DNA from 3 places in the Bradyrhizobium sp. BR14999 genome. Region 2 is predicted to be linked to each of the others. Evidence: predicted binding sites of a transcription regulator. Region 2 holds the regulator's gene; each other region holds the start of a gene.
The links. The regulator PhoB, encoded in region 2, activates phosphate uptake and scavenging genes when phosphate is short. The targets are predictions, from matches to a motif close to TGTCATNNANCTGTCAT.

Region 1 (5,335 bases), 3.5 Mb from region 2:
CGCAGCTTCACGACACGGGCGAGGCGGTCGGTCCAGGCGATCAGCTCGCGGGCGTGCTTCGCCGAACGCGACAGCAGCTGGTTTAGCTCCTCTGCGGCGCAGATCAGCCCGTCCTCGTTGCGTTCGGAGTCCGGCAGCTTCTCGTGCAGCAGGCCCTCGCGCACGCCGAAGGTCGAGAACACGATGGTTTTCGGCTTCGCCACCCGAATGATGTGCTCGAGCACCAGTGCCGCATAGGTGAGGAGCGGGCGGCGCGCATCAGCGACGATCTCGATGTCGGCCAGCATGTCGGCGGCCGCAAGCCGGCGCAGACGTCGCGAGAAGTCGAGCGCCTCGGCCGCCGAAATCGAATAGCCGTGCATCACCTGGAGCGGATAGCCGCTCTGGATGATGTGGATGCGCGCGAGCGCGCGCCAGGTGCCGCCAACCGCGTAGAAGGTGCGGCCGCTGCCCGCGGCGAGCTGCGGCACCTCGTCGAGCGCCTCGCGCACAATGCGGTCGGCGCGCTTGAGAGATTTGTGCGCGAGGTCCTGGAGCGCGAGGCCACCGAGCGGCAGCGTCACGCCGCTGCGCACGCTGTTCCTGCGCACGTCGATCAGCTCGAGCGAGCCGCCGCCGAGATCGCCGACGATGCCGTCGGGATGATGGATACCGGAGATCACGCCGAGCGCCGACAGCCGCGCTTCGCGCTGGCCCGACAGGATCTCGATCTTCACGGCGCAGATGCGCTCGGCCTTCGCGATGAAGTCGGGGCCGTTGGAGGCGTCGCGGCAGGCGGCGGTCGCAATCGCGAACACGCGCCCGACCTGCATCACGCGGCACAGCGCGCGAAAACGCTTGAGGGAGGTCAGCGCCTTGTCGACGGCGTCGGGCGCGAGCAGGCCCGTGCTCTGCACCTCGCGTCCGAGGCCGCACAGCGTCTTCTCGTTGAAGATCGGAATGAGGCTGCGCGCGAGCGCCTCATAGACGACGAGGCGGACCGAGTTGGAACCGATGTCGATAACTGCGACGCTCGCGCCGCGCTTGCGCGGCTGCTTCACGTCGAGAATCCGGGATCAGGATTGGTGACGTTCGTTCCGGCGCGTGAGACGGCGCGGCGAGGATTCTTTGAGCGACTTTCCACGGCCAGACAGACTCGGATTTGTCATGAAGTAGTTGTGGACGTTGAAAGGCTCCTCGCCCTTCGCGGCCTTCATACGCGTTGAGGACCCGTCCGGCAACAATTGCCAGCTCTGCTCATTATCCTTCAGATTCGCGACCATGATCTGTTCGAGAACCTGCTGATGCACCGTGGGATTTTGCAGCGGACACAGCACCTCGACGCGGCGGTCGAGGTTGCGCGGCATCATGTCGGCCGAGGAGATATACACAGCCGCTTTCGCGCCCGGCAGGCCCTGGCCCATGCCGAAGCAGTAGATTCGGCCGTGTTCCAAGAAGCGTCCGATGATCGACTTGACGCGGATGTTCTCCGACAAGCCGGGAATTCCGGGCCTGAGGCAGCAGATGCCGCGCACCACCAACTCGACCTGGACGCCGGCCTGCGAGGCCTCGTAGAGCGCGTCGATGATGTCGGGGTCGACAAGCGCGTTCATCTTCATCCAGACCGCGCCGTGCCGCCCGTGCCGTGCATGCGCGGTCTCGCCCTGGATGTGCTCGATGATGCGCTTGCGCAAGGTCAATGGCGACACCGCCATCTTCTCCAGATCGCTCGGCGCGGCATAGCCGGTGATGAAATTGAACACGCGCGCCGCGTCTCGGCCGATGGTCGCGTCCGAGGTGAAGTAGGAGAGGTCGGTGTAGATGCGCGCGGTCACCGGGTGATAGTTGCCGGTGCCGGTATGGACGTAAGTCGTGAGGCTGCCGCCCTCGCGGCGCACCACCATCGAGAGCTTTGCATGCGTCTTCAGTTCGAGGAAGCCGTAGACGACCTGCACGCCGGCGCGTTCGAGGTCGCGCGCCCAGCGGATGTTGGCCTCTTCGTCGAAGCGAGCCTTCAGCTCGATCAGCGCGGTCACCGACTTGCCGGCCTCGGCGGCTTCAGCGAGCGCGCGCACGATCGGCGAGTTGTTGGAGGTGCGGTAGAGCGTCTGCTTGATCGCGACCACATCCGGGTCGCGCGCGGCCTGCTGCAGGAACTGCACCACCACGTCGAAGGATTCGTAGGGGTGATGGACGATGAGGTCCTTCTGCCGGATCGCCGCGAAGATGTCGCCGGCATGCTCGCGCACCCGCTCGGGATGGCGTGGCACGTAAGGGGTGAATTCGAGGTCGGGACGGTCGAGGCGGGTGAGCTGCGAAAGCTCGTTCATGGCGAGCACGCCATCGACCAGGAACACCTCGTCATCGGCGGCCGATAGTGCGTGCTGCACGAAGCTCCGCAATTCCTCCGGCATCTTGGCGTCGATCTCGAGCCGGATCACCGAGCCGCGGCGGCGACGCTTCAGCGCGGTCTCGAACAGGCGGACCAGGTCTTCCGCCTCTTCCTCGATTTCGAGCTCGGAGTCGCGGATGATTCGGAAGGCGCCCTGACCGTGCAGATTGTATCCGGGGAAGAGGCGGTTGATGAACAGGGTGGTCGCCTGTTCCAGCGAAATCAGCCGGACGGCCCTGCCTTCGGCTGGTAGGCGGATGAAGCGGTCGATCTTGCCGGGCATGCGGATCAGCGCGTTCATCTGCTTGCCGTCGGCGGCGCGCGTGAGCTGAAGCGCGATGGTGAAGCCGAGGCTCGGGATGAACGGGAAAGGGTGGGCCGGATCGATTGCGAGCGGCGTCAGCAACGGGAACACGTTGTTGAGGAAGTAGTCCTCGATCCAGCTCCGCTCCGCCTTGGTGACGTCCTTGCCCTCAACCAGCACGATGCCGACATCGGCGAGCGTGCCGCGCAGGTCGCGCCAGATCGCCTGCTGGTCGGAGGCAAGCTCGGACACGGTGCGGTTGATCAGCGCGAGCTGCTCCGACGGCGTGAGGCCATCGGGGGCGCGCTCGGCAATGCCCTCGCGCACCTGGGCCTTGATGCCGGCCACGCGGACCATGAAGAACTCGTCGAGGTTATTCGCTGAAATCGACAGGAATCGTACCCGCTCCAGCATGGGGTGGCTGGGATTGACCGATTCCTCCAGGACGCGGCGATTGAAATGCAGCCAGGACAGCTCGCGGTTGATGAAACGCTCGGGGCTGGAAGCAATCGCCGGCAGGCCCTCGGTTTCCGGGGGTTTTTCTTTGATTTCAACGGCTTGCGCAGAGTCCATGAGAAGTCGATCCATCCAGTTCACCCCAATTTGCGACTTACGCGCAAAACCGGCGGGAGCATGTGTTAGAGCGATGACGTTTCGATGACATTGATGTTCCGCCGCTCCGCCGCGTCAAGCGGCCTCGGAGGCGGGCGGGGCCGGTCAGGCGTCCCGAAGCAGCTCGGCGGCCAGCGCCCGGGTGACGGGGCGCCCAAGCCGCAGGGCCTCGCTGTCGAGCAATTCCACAGCCCGCCGGGCGGCGGCCGAGGACCGCTCCAGGCGGGTGGCGAGGTAGCTGACCACGCTCTCATCCACCGTGAGTTGACGGTCGGCGCAGAATTTGACGATCAGGCCACGGAAAAGCTGGTCGTCGGGCGGCAGCAGCGCGACCGCCGGCACGGCGCGCAGGCGCGAGCGCAGGTCGCGAAGCTCGATCTCGAGCGATGCCGGGACCTCGCGCCCGGTGAAGAGGACGTAGGCGCCATCCTCACGGGCGAGGTTCATCAGGTGGAAGAGCGCGCGCTCGTCAAATTCTTTCGCCTTGAGGTCCTCGACCACTAGCGCCCCGGTGGCGAGCGCGCCCGGGACCGCTGCGGCGGTCAGGGCATTGGCCGTGGTCGAGCGGGCGCCAGCCTCCTCGGCCCAGATCGCGGCGAGATGGCTCTTGCCGCTGCCTTCGGGGCCGGCCAGCCACATGATCCGGTTCGGCCATTCCGGCCAGGCGTCGATCAGGCCGAGGCCGGCCGCGTTGGCCGGGCCCTCGAGAAAATTGTCCCGGCTGAGACTTTCCGCATGCGGAAGCGAAAACGCCAATTGTCGGGGATGAACGCGGCCTGCCACGCTTGCCTTGCTCCATGCCGGCGCGCCGGCCTCGTTGGAAAAGATTCGACTTGATCGAGCGGGAGTTGGCCTTTTGCGGGGCCGCATCCCAACTCATTTGGCCTCGATCGTGCTCATGTGCCGCAGCCACTCGACGAGATAGAGCGACACCGAGGAGAGCGTGAAAACCGTGACGAGGCCCATCAGGATCATATCATAGGGTTGCGGCTTGAAGCCGAAGGCAAGTGCGGCCAGCACCAAGGCCGCGAACGCCACTTGGGCCACAGTGTTGAGCTTGGACACCTTCGAGGGCTTCATCTCGACCGGCCGGTCGAACAGCCAGGATACGATCACGGCGGCGACGATCATGATGTCGCGCGAGACCACGAGGATGACGATCCAGCGCGGAATCGCCCCCCAGATGCCGAGCGCCATGTAGATCGAGACCAGCAGCGCCTTGTCGGCGAGCGGATCGAGCAGGGCGCCGAGCTCACTCGTCATGTTGAAGCGCTTGGCCAGGAAGCCGTCGACGGCGTCGCTGATACCGGCGATCAGGAAGACCGCGAACGCCACCTCCATTTGGCTCGACACGATGGCCCAGACGATGATCGGGACCAGCATGATGCGGCCCAGGGTAATGATGTTCGGAATACTCACGCGGCGCTTCCCGGCACCCGGATTGACCTCAGATCCGGCCCCCTCGGAGGCTGAACCGGTTGATATCTACATAGTATAGGGCCGGGCGCCATGCGAGCCATTGCGCGTCCCCGGAATTCGACGTAACCAGCCGCAAACCCACTGGAAATCGGGCATGACCGACCGCAAAAACGGCCTCACTTACGCCGATTCAGGCGTCGATATCGACGCCGGCAACCGCCTCGTCGACCTGATCAAGCCGATGGTGCGCGCCACCGCACGGCCGGGCGCCGACGCCGAGATCGGCGGTTTCGGCGGCCTGTTCGACCTCAAGGCGGCCGGTTTCAAGGACCCCGTCCTGGTTGCTGCGACCGACGGCGTCGGCACCAAGGTCAAGATCGCGATCGAGACCGGCCTGCATGGCGGCATCGGCATCGACCTCGTCGCCATGAGCGTCAACGACCTCGTGGTCCAGGGCGCCGAGCCACTGTTCTTCCTGGACTATTTTGCCTGCGGCAAGCTCGATCCGGAGGCCACCGCCGCGATCGTCGCTGGCGTTGCGGAGGGCTGCCGCGAATCCGGCTGCGCCCTGATCGGCGGCGAAACGGCCGAGATGCCCGGCCTCTACAAGGACGGCGATTATGATCTCG
Region 2 (5,335 bases):
GAACCTCCAGGTCTTCACCGAGAACACGCCGCCGCCCGGCGCGTCCGAAGGCGGCCTGCTCAACGCCATCGTCGGCTCGCTGATCATGACCGTGCTCGGTGTCGGCATCGGCGCGCCGCTCGGCCTGTTCGCCGGCACCTATCTCGCCGAGTACGGCCGCAACGACAAGCTGACCTCGGTGATCCGCTTCATCAACGACATCCTGTTGTCGGCGCCCTCGATCATCATCGGCCTGTTCATCTACGGCGCCGTGGTGGTGCCGATGCGCGGCTTCTCGGCGATCGCGGGTAGCCTCGCGCTCGCCGTGATCGTCATCCCCGTGGTGCTTCGCACCACCGAGGACATGCTGCTTCTGGTGCCGAACGCGCTGCGCGAGGCGGCCTCCGCGCTCGGCCTGCCGCGCTCGCTGGTGATCAAGCGCATCGCCTACCGCGCCGCGCGCTCCGGCCTCATCACCGGCGTGCTGCTCGCCACCGCCCGCGTCGCCGGCGAGACCGCGCCGCTACTGTTCACCGCGCTGTCGAACCAGTTCTTCAGCCTCGGCCTGAACAAGACGATGGCCAACCTGCCCGTGACCATCAACAATTTCGTGCAGAGCCCCTACGCCTATTGGAAGCAACTCGCCTGGAGCGGCGCGCTGCTGATCACGCTCACCGTGCTTGCCCTGAACATTGGCGCCCGCATCCTCGGTGCCGAGAGGACCGCAAAATGACCGACCTGTCCGTATCCGTGAGTTCCAACGGTCACCTGGCCTCGCATCCGCTGCCGGAAGCGCCCGCCAAGGTGACGGTGCGCAACCTCAACTTCTATTACGGCGAGCATCACGCGCTGAAGAACATCAACCTGACGCTCGGCACCAACCGCGTCACGGCGTTCATCGGCCCGTCGGGCTGCGGCAAGTCGACCCTGCTGCGCATCTTCAACCGGATGTACGACCTCTATCCGGGCCAGCGCGTCACCGGCCAGCTGATGCTGGACCAGACCAACATTCTCGACCCCAAGCTCGACCTCAATCTGCTGCGCGCCCGCGTCGGCATGGTGTTCCAGAAGCCGACGCCGTTCCCGATGACGATCTACGAGAACATCGCCTTCGGCATCCGCCTCTACGAGAAGATCTCGAAGTCGGAGATGGACGACCGGGTCGAGAAGGCGCTGCGCGGCGGCGCGCTGTGGAACGAGGTCAAGGACAAGCTCAACGCTTCGGGCCTGTCGCTCTCCGGCGGCCAGCAGCAGCGCCTCTGCATCGCCCGCACGGTCGCGGTGCGGCCTGAAGTGATCTTGTTCGACGAGCCCTGCTCGGCGCTCGATCCGATCTCGACCGCCAAGGTCGAGGAGCTGATCCAGGAACTGTCCGAGAACTACACGATCGCGATCGTCACCCACAACATGCAGCAGGCGGCGCGCGTCTCCGACAAGACCGCCTTCATGTATCTTGGCGAGCTGATCGAGTTCGACGACACCAGCAAGATCTTCACGTCGCCGAGCGACCGGCGTACGCAGGATTACATCACCGGCCGGTTCGGCTGAGGAGACGGGACATGGGTACTGAACATACCGCAAAGGCCTTCGACACCGACCTCCAGGAGCTCACCCGCCTGGTCGCCGAGATGGGCGGCATCGCCGAGCGCATGATCGTCGATTCCGTCGACGCGCTGATCCGCCGCGACGTCGCGCTCGGTCAGCGCGTCGTCACCACCGACGCCGAGCTCGATGCGCTGCAGAAGCGCATCGAGGAGCGCGCCGTGCTCACCATCGCCCGCCGCCAGCCGATGGCGGTGGATCTGCGCGAGATCGTCGGCGCCATGCGCGTCGCCACCGATCTCGAGCGCATCGGCGACCTCGCCAAGAACATGGGCAAGCGCGTTGCGGCGCTGGAGACGGACTTCCATCCGCTAAAACTGTTCCGCGGCCTGGAGCACATGACCGACCTCGTGCAGCAGCAGGTCAAGTCGGTACTGGACGCCTATGCCGCGCATGACCTGCCGGCGGCAATGGCGGTGTGGAAGGGCGACGAGGAAGTCGACGCCATCTGCACCTCGCTGTTCCGCGAGCTCCTCACCTACATGATGGAGGATCCGCGCAACATCTCGTTCTGCATCCATCTGATGTTCTGCGCCAAGAACATCGAGCGGATCGGCGACCACGCCACCAACATCGCCGAAACCGTGTTCTACATGATCGAGGGGCAGGCGATCACCGACAAGCGGCCGAAGGGCGACATGACGACCTTCGCCACGACGGTACCGAATACCTAGGGAGCGACGACAACATGGGCGCACGCATTATGGTGGTTGAGGACGAGGAAGCTCTCACCGAGCTTCTCCGTTACAACCTCGAAGGCGACGGCTATGACGTGGAGACGGTGATGCGCGGCGACGACGCCGACACCCGCCTCAAGGAACACATCCCGGATCTGATCGTGCTCGACTGGATGCTGCCGGGACTATCAGGCATCGAGCTGTGCCGGCGGCTGCGCACCCGTCCCGAGACCAAGCAACTCCCGATCATCATGCTCACCGCGCGCGGCGAGGAGAGCGAGCGGGTGCGGGGTCTTGCGACCGGCGCCGACGACTACATCGTCAAGCCGTTCTCGGTGCCGGAGCTGCTCGCGCGCGTTAAGGGCCTTCTGCGGCGCGCAAGTCCGGAGCGGCTCGCCACCGTGCTCGCCTACGGTGACATCGAGCTCGATCGGGACAAGCGCCGCGTGGCGCGCTCGGGCCGGCCGATCGATCTCGGCCCGACCGAATATCGCCTGCTGGAGTTCTTCCTGGAGCATCCCGGCCGCGTGTTCTCGCGCGAGCAGCTGCTCGACAGCGTCTGGGGCCGCGACATCTATATCGACGAGCGCACTGTCGACGTCCATATCGGCCGCCTGCGCAAGCTGCTCAATCTCGGCCGCGAGCAGGACCCGATCCGCACCGTCCGCGGCGCCGGCTATGCGCTGGATGATCGGTTTGCGAAGGCGGAGCAGACGTAAGGCGTTTGGTGGGGATGAGTTAGCGAGCTGTCGCCCCAATTTCCGCGTCGTCCCGGCGAAGGCCGGGACCCATACCGCGTGATCTATCGATTGGGCGCGGTCTTGATTGCACGGTGCAGCCGCATCATTGAGAGTCTTCGCCAAATGGCATTCGGTGGCTATGGGTCCCGGCCTTCGCCGGGACGACACCGAACATGTAGAGCCGCCATCGCACGACGGCTCATTTCTGGTCTCAGAACAAACTCACCGCGTGCTCGGCTTGGCCGGCGCGCGCCGGCGATCTGCGGCCGGCTGATAGGCCACGCGCGAGTGCTGGGCACAGTAGGGCAGGCCGGACAGCGCCCTGCCGCCGCAGAAGAAGAAATCCGGGCTCGAGGGATCGCCGACCGGCCAGTGGCAGGTTGCCTCGTTCAATTCCAGCAGCGACAGCCGCTGGCTCATCGGCACCACGTTGTCGTAGGTGACCGGTTCGGCCTCGACCTCGACCTCGAAGGCCTGCGCCAGCGCGGTGTTGCCGCGCGAGATCGGCCGGGTCACCCGCATCATGTGCTGTGCTGGGCGCGCCTTGCGCGGCCGCGGCGCGGCCGAAGATGGGCTCTTGGCGCGGCCCGACAGGCCGAGCCTGTGCACTTTGCCGATCACGGCATTGCGGGTCACATTGCCGAGCTCGGCCGCGATCTGGCTGGCCGAAAGTCCGGCCTCCCAGAGCTTTTTCAGCTGCTCGACGCGATCGTCGGACCAGGTCAAAACCGTCATTGCACCCTTTCCCTCGCTGCGCGCCGCCATCCTGGGGCCTCACAGCGAATGCCTAAGCCTTGAAAAACCCGTGCCGCCAGAATCCCTTAAGGCTCGCCGGGCGCGCTACTGACGCCCGAACGTTTACGCCGGTACATGAGGACTTAGAGGATCAGAACCGCTGCACGAGATGTCGTATCTGACAGGCCAAACGCTACAATATGGCGTGACTCCCGCGCAAGAGTCCGCCGACTCGCTTCCACATGTTCCGTGGTGAAAACCCCGCAAAATCGGCACCGCAAGACTACGGATTCAGCGTTTCGCGAGGCTTTCCGGGCGGCATTGACACCGGTCTTGCCAGGCATAAGATAGTGCCGCGTGCCGCCCTTAAAAGGCGGCACGTTTCGTTTTCCGGACCGGTCAATGGTGCGCTGCGCAAGGCACGCCAGGCAGGTCTCAACTTTCAAATGCAACATCCAAGTGATGGTCATGACCAACAGCGCCGCGCCGCATCTGCTTCCCGTTTTCGCCAGGGCCGACCTTGGTTTCGAGCGCGGCGAAGGCTGCTGGCTGATCGCGACCAATGGCGATCGCTATCTCGATTTCACGTCGGGCGTTGCGGTGAACGCGCTCGGCCATGCCCATCCCGCGCTGGTCAAGGCGTTGCAGGAGCAGGCGACCAAGCTCTGGCACATGTCGAACCTGTTCCAGAGCCCGGATGGCGAACGGCTTGCAACGCGTCTGTGCAACGAGAGTTTCGCGGACTTCGTGTTCTTCTGTAATTCCGGCGCCGAAGCGCTGGAATGCGTGATCAAGGTCGTGCGGCGCTATCACGCCGCCAAAGGCCATCCCGATCGCTATCGCATGATCACCTTCGAAGGCGCCTTCCACGGCCGTACGCTGGCGACGCTGGCTGCGACGGGCTCGGCAAAATATCTCGAAGGTTTCGGCCCGCCGATGGACGGCTTCGACCAGGTCCCGCATGGCGATATCGAGGCCGTGAAGAAGGCGATCGGTCCGCAGACCGCCGGCATCCTGATCGAGCCGATCCAGGGCGAGGGCGGTGTGCGTTCGTCGGCACCCGCCTTTCTCAAGGCGCTGCGCCAGCTCTGCGACGAGAAGGGCCTGTTGCTCGCGTTCGACGAGGTGCAGACCGGCATGGGCCGCACCGGCGATCTGTTCGCGCATCGCCGTCTCGGCGTCACGCCCGACGTGATGTCGCTGGCGAAGGCGCTCGGTGGCGGCTTTCCGATCGGTGCCTGCCTTGCGACCGCGGAAGCGGCCTCCGGCATGACACCCGGCTCGCACGGCTCGACCTTCGGCGGCAATCCGCTCGCGATCTCCGCTGCGAACGCCGTGCTCGACGTCATGCTCAAGCCCGGCTTCTTCGATCACGTGCAGAAGATGTCGCTGCTGCTCAAGCAGAAGCTCGCCTCCGTGATCGATCGCCATCCTGATGTCGTCAGCGAAGTGCGGGGCGAGGGTCTCCTGATCGGCATCAAGGCGGTCGTGCCTTCGGGTGATCTCGTTGCCGCCTTGCGCCACGAAAAACTGCTCACCGTCGGCGCCGGCGACAATGTCGTGCGCTTTCTGCCGCCTCTGATCGTCACCGAAGCCGAGATC
Region 3 (5,335 bases), 1.2 Mb from region 2:
GGCGCTGCTCGCCTTGACGAAGAACACCGAATAGTAGCCGGTCGAACCGTCGGCGTTGATGTCGTTGGCGAAGGCATCGGTCTTGACGCCGGTCAGACGTGCGCGCGCGAACGAGGCCGAGCCGTAGCTCGCGATATGGATGTTGCCGGCGCGCTGGCCTTCGATGACGGCGGCGTAGTCGTTGGCGATGCGCAACGTGACCTTCACGCCCAATTCCTTGGAGAGATAGCTCATGAACGGCGCCCAGCGCTCGGTGACGCCGGAGGCGTTCTCCGCCGGCACGACCGCGAAGGTCAATTCCGGATATTTGGTTTTCCAGTCGTCCGCGGAGGCGGAGGTCGTGAACGCAAGCGCGGCGGCGCCGGCGAGGATTAATCTGCGAGTGATCATGATACCCTCTTCATCGGTTGAGGTCGGTTGACGCAAAGACTTGAACTAAACAGGCGAGGCTCAGGCCGCCGCGGCCGTCCCGAGCGCCGGAACGCCTTCGGGCGCCGGGACAGGCATGCCGCCCATGACGTCGGCGGCTTCGAGATCGTAGAGCTCGCGCGCCACGCGATCGGTCAGCGCCGACGGCGCGCCGTCGAACACCACGCGGCCCGCGGCCATGCCGATCAGGCGGTGGCAATAGCTGCGCGCCAGATCGAGCGAATGCAGGTTGCAGAGCACCGTAATGCCGAAATGCTTGTTGATGCGCAGCAGCGCATCCATCACGATCTTGGTGTTGCGCGGATCGAGCGAGGCGATCGGCTCGTCGGCGAGGATGATATCGGGCTGCTGCACCAGCGCGCGGGCGATCGCGACACGCTGCTGCTGGCCGCCGGAGAGCTGGTCGGCGCGCTGGGCGGCGAGCGCGGCGATGTCGAACTGCTCCAGCGCGGACATCGCCAGAGCCTTGTCCTGCTCGGGCCAGAGCTGCGACAGCGAGCGCCAAGCCGGCATCGTTGCGAGGCGCCCCATCAGGACGTTGGTGAGAACATCGAGCCGGCCGACCAGGTTGAACTGCTGGAAGATCATCGCCGAACGCGCCCGCCACTGCCGCAACTCCTTGCCGCGCAGCGCGGTGACGTCGATGCCGTCGAACAGGATGCGCCCCTCAGTCGGCGTCACCAGCCGATTGATGGTCCGCAGCAGGGTCGACTTGCCGGCGCCGGACCGTCCGATCACACCGACGAAGCCGCCGGGGGAGACTTGAAACGAAGCGTCGTCCACCGCGGCTTTTGCACCGAAGCGACACGTCAGACCTTCCACCACCAGCATGCAGCACTCCAGATTAACTGGAGCCCACCGCTAACGCCGGCGCTTAACACTTGTGTGACATCCGCGTTGCGGTGCGGCGATCCAACACACGTCATCCCCTGTCATCGCCGCGTCATGACATTGTCATCAAGCCGCTCGAAGAGGAACGCCCCACCCTCGCGCTTCGGATACGACATGGCCGCCAAAGCTCTTTCGATTCAGCCGACCATCGATCCCTCGGCCAAGCTGCACGAGGCTAGGCTCGGCGCCTACACCGAGGTCGGCGCACGCACGATCCTGCATGAAGTGACGATGGGCGATTACTCCTATGTCGTCAACGACGCCCAGATCACCTACACGACGATCGGAAAATTCTGCTCGATCGCCGCGATGACGCGGATCAATCCCGGCAATCATCCGATGCACCGCGCGACGCAGGCGCACTTCACCTATCGTTCGAGCGCCTACTTCGAGGGCGAGAGCGACGACACCGAGTTCTTCGACTGGCGGCGCCAGCATCACGTCCATATCGGTCACGACGTCTGGATCGGTCATGGCGCGATCGTGCTGCCGGGCCGCAACATCGGCACCGGCGCGGTGATCGCGGCCGGCGCCATCGTCACCAAGGACGTGCCGGCCTACACCATCGTCGCCGGCAATCCGGCCCGCATCGTGCGGCGGCGGTTCTCGGAGGAGATCGCCGGACGGCTCGCCAAGCTCGCCTGGTGGGACTGGGATCACGACAAATTGCGTGAAGCGCTGCCCGATTTCCGCAAGCTCGGGATTGAAGATTTCCTCGCGACATACGAAGCACGGGCGAGCTCTTTCACCGGTTCTCCTGCCAGCAAACGAAGCGCGGTCGCGTGACAGACATTTTCCTTGAAGGCGGCCGGGCCCTGATCGGCGCCGAGCTCGTCGAAACCTCCCTTCTCGTGTCCGGAACTGATATCGCGCAGGTCGATACTTCCCGCGGCCGCGCGCGGCTCGCCATCGACGCCCGCAACCTGCTGGTGTTGCCCGGCATCGTCGATCTGCATGGCGATGCCTTCGAGCGCCAGATGATGCCGCGCGCCGGCGTCGATTTTCCGATCGACGTCGCGCTCGCCGACAGCGACCGCCAAGCGATCAGCAACGGCATTACCACGGTGTTCCACGCCACGACCTGCTCGTGGGAGCCGGGCCTGCGCAGCGCCGACAATGCGCGCGGCCTGATGGAGGCGATCGAGCGGCAGCGTCCGCAATTCGCCGCCGACACCCGCTTCCACCTCCGGCATGAGACCTACAATCTCGATGCAGAGGCCGAGATCAGCCAGTGGCTCGCGGAAGGCCGCGTCGACCTGTTCGCCTTCAATGACCACATGGACGGCACCGTTGCCGATATGGCCAAGCCACGCAAGCGCAATCGCATGGTCGAGCGCACCGGGCTATCGAGCGAGGAATTTGACCGGCTGGTCGAACGCGTGGTGGCACGCGCTGCCGACGTTCCAGCCTCCGTGTCGCGGCTGGCCGCTGCCGCCCAGGCCGTCGCAGTGCGGATGCTCTCGCATGACGACGCGACGCCGGCGATGCGCCAGGAGTTTCGCGAGCTCGGTGCGATGATCGCCGAGTTTCCGGTCAACGAGGAGACGGCGCGGGCGGCAGCAAGTCACGGCGATGCCATCGTCTATGGCGCGCCGAACGTCGTGCGCGGCGGCAGCCATACCGGCTGGACCAGGGCATCGGACATGATCGCCAAGGGCCTCTGCTCGGTGCTGGCGTCGGACTATTACTATCCCGCACAGCTGCTGGCCGCATTCCGGCTCGCCGCCGACGGCGTGCTGCCTCTGACCGACGCCTGGGATTTGGTCTCTGCCGGGCCTGCCCGTGCAACCGGCCTTACCGATCGCGGCATCCTCGCGGAAGGACGCCGCGCCGACATTCTTTTGGTCGACGACAGCGTGAAGCTGCGGCCGCGGCTGATCGCGGTGATATCAGGCGGCAAGCTCGTGCATCTCACCGATGCGACGCGGCTGCTCACAGCGGCGGCGATGCCACGCGAGACTGTCGTTGCGGCATGAATTGGCTATGCTGAGGCAATGACAGGTTTTTCCCGCTACGCGATCTATTTTGCCGCCGGCGCCGACAGCGCCCTCTCCCGCTTTGGCGCCGAGCTGCTCGGCTACGATACCTACACCGGCGACGAGGTGCCGTTTCCGCGCGAGGCACTGCATGTCGCCGCCGACTGGCGCGACGTCACCGCCGATCCCCGCAAATACGGCTTCCACGGCACGCTGAAGGCGCCGATGACGCTGGCGGCCGGCAGAACCGAGGCCGAGCTTGCGGCGGCCTGTGCGGCATTCGCCGGCAAGCCGCGGCCGATCCCGGCGATCCGACCGGTCGTCGATTCCATCAGCGGCTTCATTGCCGTCATTCCGGCTGAGCCCGTCCACACGCTCCAGCAGCTCGCCGCCGATTGCGTCAGCGATTTCGATTCCTTTCGAACCGAGCTGACGGCGGAAGACCGCGCGCGTCGCAGGCCCGAGAAGCTCAGCGAGCGGCACCGCGACTATCTCGACCGCTGGGGTTACCCTTACGTCATGGAAGAATTCCGCTTCCACATGACGCTGACGGGACGGCTGGACGCCGAGCGCCGCGGGCCGATTCTGGAGATGTTGCGGGCGCGGTTTGCGACATTGAAGCTCAATGCGCTGACGATCGATCGCATCGCGCTGTTCAAGCAGGATGATCCCAAGGCTCGCTTTCGCGTCGTCGGCGAGTGGGCTTTGACGCGGTAGGCTTCACCGCCAGCTCGAGAGATTGAAGGTGAGCGCCACGACGCCAACCACGATGAGGCTGGCCGCCCAGATCAGATCCAGATTGAACCAGCTTCGCGAGACAAACCTCAATCCCAGATAGCGGTAGACCAGCCACGCCAGACATCCGCCCGCGCCGATCATGGCGGCAACGTGCACCAGAGACACCAGCACCGCCATCCCGAGACTTGCCTTCACAAGACTTGCCTTCATCAGCACACCGGCGGCCTCATGGCCGGCATCGAGGTCGAAGGCTTGGCAGAGACCGAGATAGATCGGTACGAGCATCAAGGCGGCGCCGTGAGCGATAGCAACGGCAAATGACCAGAGCGCCAATTGCGTTGGCGGAATTCGGGCCAGCGTGCGCGGATGACGCCGCTCGATCAGCCGATAGACGCCAAAGCCGATGACGAGAAGGCTCGCACCGATCTGGATCGAGCGCTGCCACTCGGCCAGCACGAGCAGCAGCGCGAATGGCAGCAGAACGAGAAGCGTTGCCAGGAGATGTCCGGCCGCCAGAGCCAACAATGCACGGAAGAGCGCGCGCGAGCTCTTGTCCATGAGCCCGGCCGAAACGGCGAGCGGCCATCCCATCCCCGGATTGATCCCGTGATAGAGACCGCTCGCAACAAGCGCGAGCCAGAGCCAGCCAAGCGCCGGGCTCGCGTGTCCCCAATCTAGGCCGACGGGTAGCAAAAGGAGTCCGTCGAACAATCGCCGCCCTCCAGCCTGATCTGGTGCGCACGATATCCGTCGGGGAAGCTCACGAAGTAATCCTTGTCGAGCTCGAGGCCGCCGTCGCGACCGACATTGGCCATGACCTCCACGCCCGGAACTCCGTCTGGATAGAACTGGTCATCCCAGGTGGAATAGAGCGAATTGGTCCAGTACACACGCCTGCCGTCGCGGCTGATCTCGACCATCTGCGGGCCGGCCGCGAATGCCTTGCCGTTGGGATGGGGGGTGCGGCGCGCGATGCCGCCGATGTGGACCGAGCCTGCATGCTTTGGCTTGCGCGGATCACTGACGTCGTACTGGCGCATTTCACCCGTGCCCCAGCACGAGACATAGAGAAAGCGATCGTCCATCGACAGGTCGATATCGGTCACCAGCGGCGGCACGGCACCAAAGCCCTGCAGCAGCGGCGGGAGCTTCTCCTTTGGCGCGGGCTCGGGCGGGATCGTCGCCGTCTTCTCCACGTGGAATGTCCCGCCGTCTCGCCACCAGGTCCAGATCGATGCTTCGAGATTGGTGGTGTCGACCACGACGCCGACGAAGCCGTACTCGCGAACCGGATCATGCGC

Region 1: a site for PhoB is predicted at 3,322-3,338, ahead of ACR9YP_RS27315 (RNA degradosome polyphosphate kinase). Genes of this name have one in related genera too.
Region 3: a site for PhoB is predicted at 1,371-1,387, ahead of phnC (phosphonate ABC transporter ATP-binding protein). Genes of this name have one in related genera too.

What each region holds. Positions count from the first base shown of each region.
Region 1 covers NZ_CM148536.1:5,823,333-5,828,667, reverse strand. The annotation lists gene ppx (exopolyphosphatase) at 1-1,040, opposite strand, end outside; gene ACR9YP_RS27315 (RNA degradosome polyphosphate kinase) at 1,056-3,248, opposite strand; gene ACR9YP_RS27310 (P-loop NTPase family protein) at 3,393-4,070, opposite strand; gene ACR9YP_RS27305 (CDP-alcohol phosphatidyltransferase family protein) at 4,164-4,706, opposite strand; gene purM (phosphoribosylformylglycinamidine cyclo-ligase) at 4,861-5,335, shown strand, end outside.
Region 2 covers NZ_CM148536.1:498,954-504,288, reverse strand. The annotation lists gene pstA (phosphate ABC transporter permease PstA) at 1-712, shown strand, start outside; gene pstB (phosphate ABC transporter ATP-binding protein PstB) at 709-1,527, shown strand; gene phoU (phosphate signaling complex protein PhoU) at 1,539-2,255, shown strand; gene phoB (phosphate regulon transcriptional regulator PhoB) at 2,270-2,977, shown strand; gene ACR9YP_RS02315 (GcrA family cell cycle regulator) at 3,221-3,733, opposite strand; gene ACR9YP_RS02310 (aspartate aminotransferase family protein) at 4,202-5,335, shown strand, end outside.
Region 3 covers NZ_CM148536.1:1,716,822-1,722,156, reverse strand. The annotation lists gene phnD (phosphonate ABC transporter substrate-binding protein) at 1-390, opposite strand, end outside; gene phnC (phosphonate ABC transporter ATP-binding protein) at 451-1,260, opposite strand; gene ACR9YP_RS07930 (transferase hexapeptide repeat family protein) at 1,435-2,106, shown strand; gene ACR9YP_RS07925 (alpha-D-ribose 1-methylphosphonate 5-triphosphate diphosphatase) at 2,103-3,296, shown strand; gene ACR9YP_RS07920 (DUF1045 domain-containing protein) at 3,315-4,013, shown strand; gene ACR9YP_RS07915 (hypothetical protein) at 4,017-4,625, opposite strand; gene ACR9YP_RS07910 (selenium-binding protein SBP56-related protein) at 4,709-5,335, opposite strand, start outside.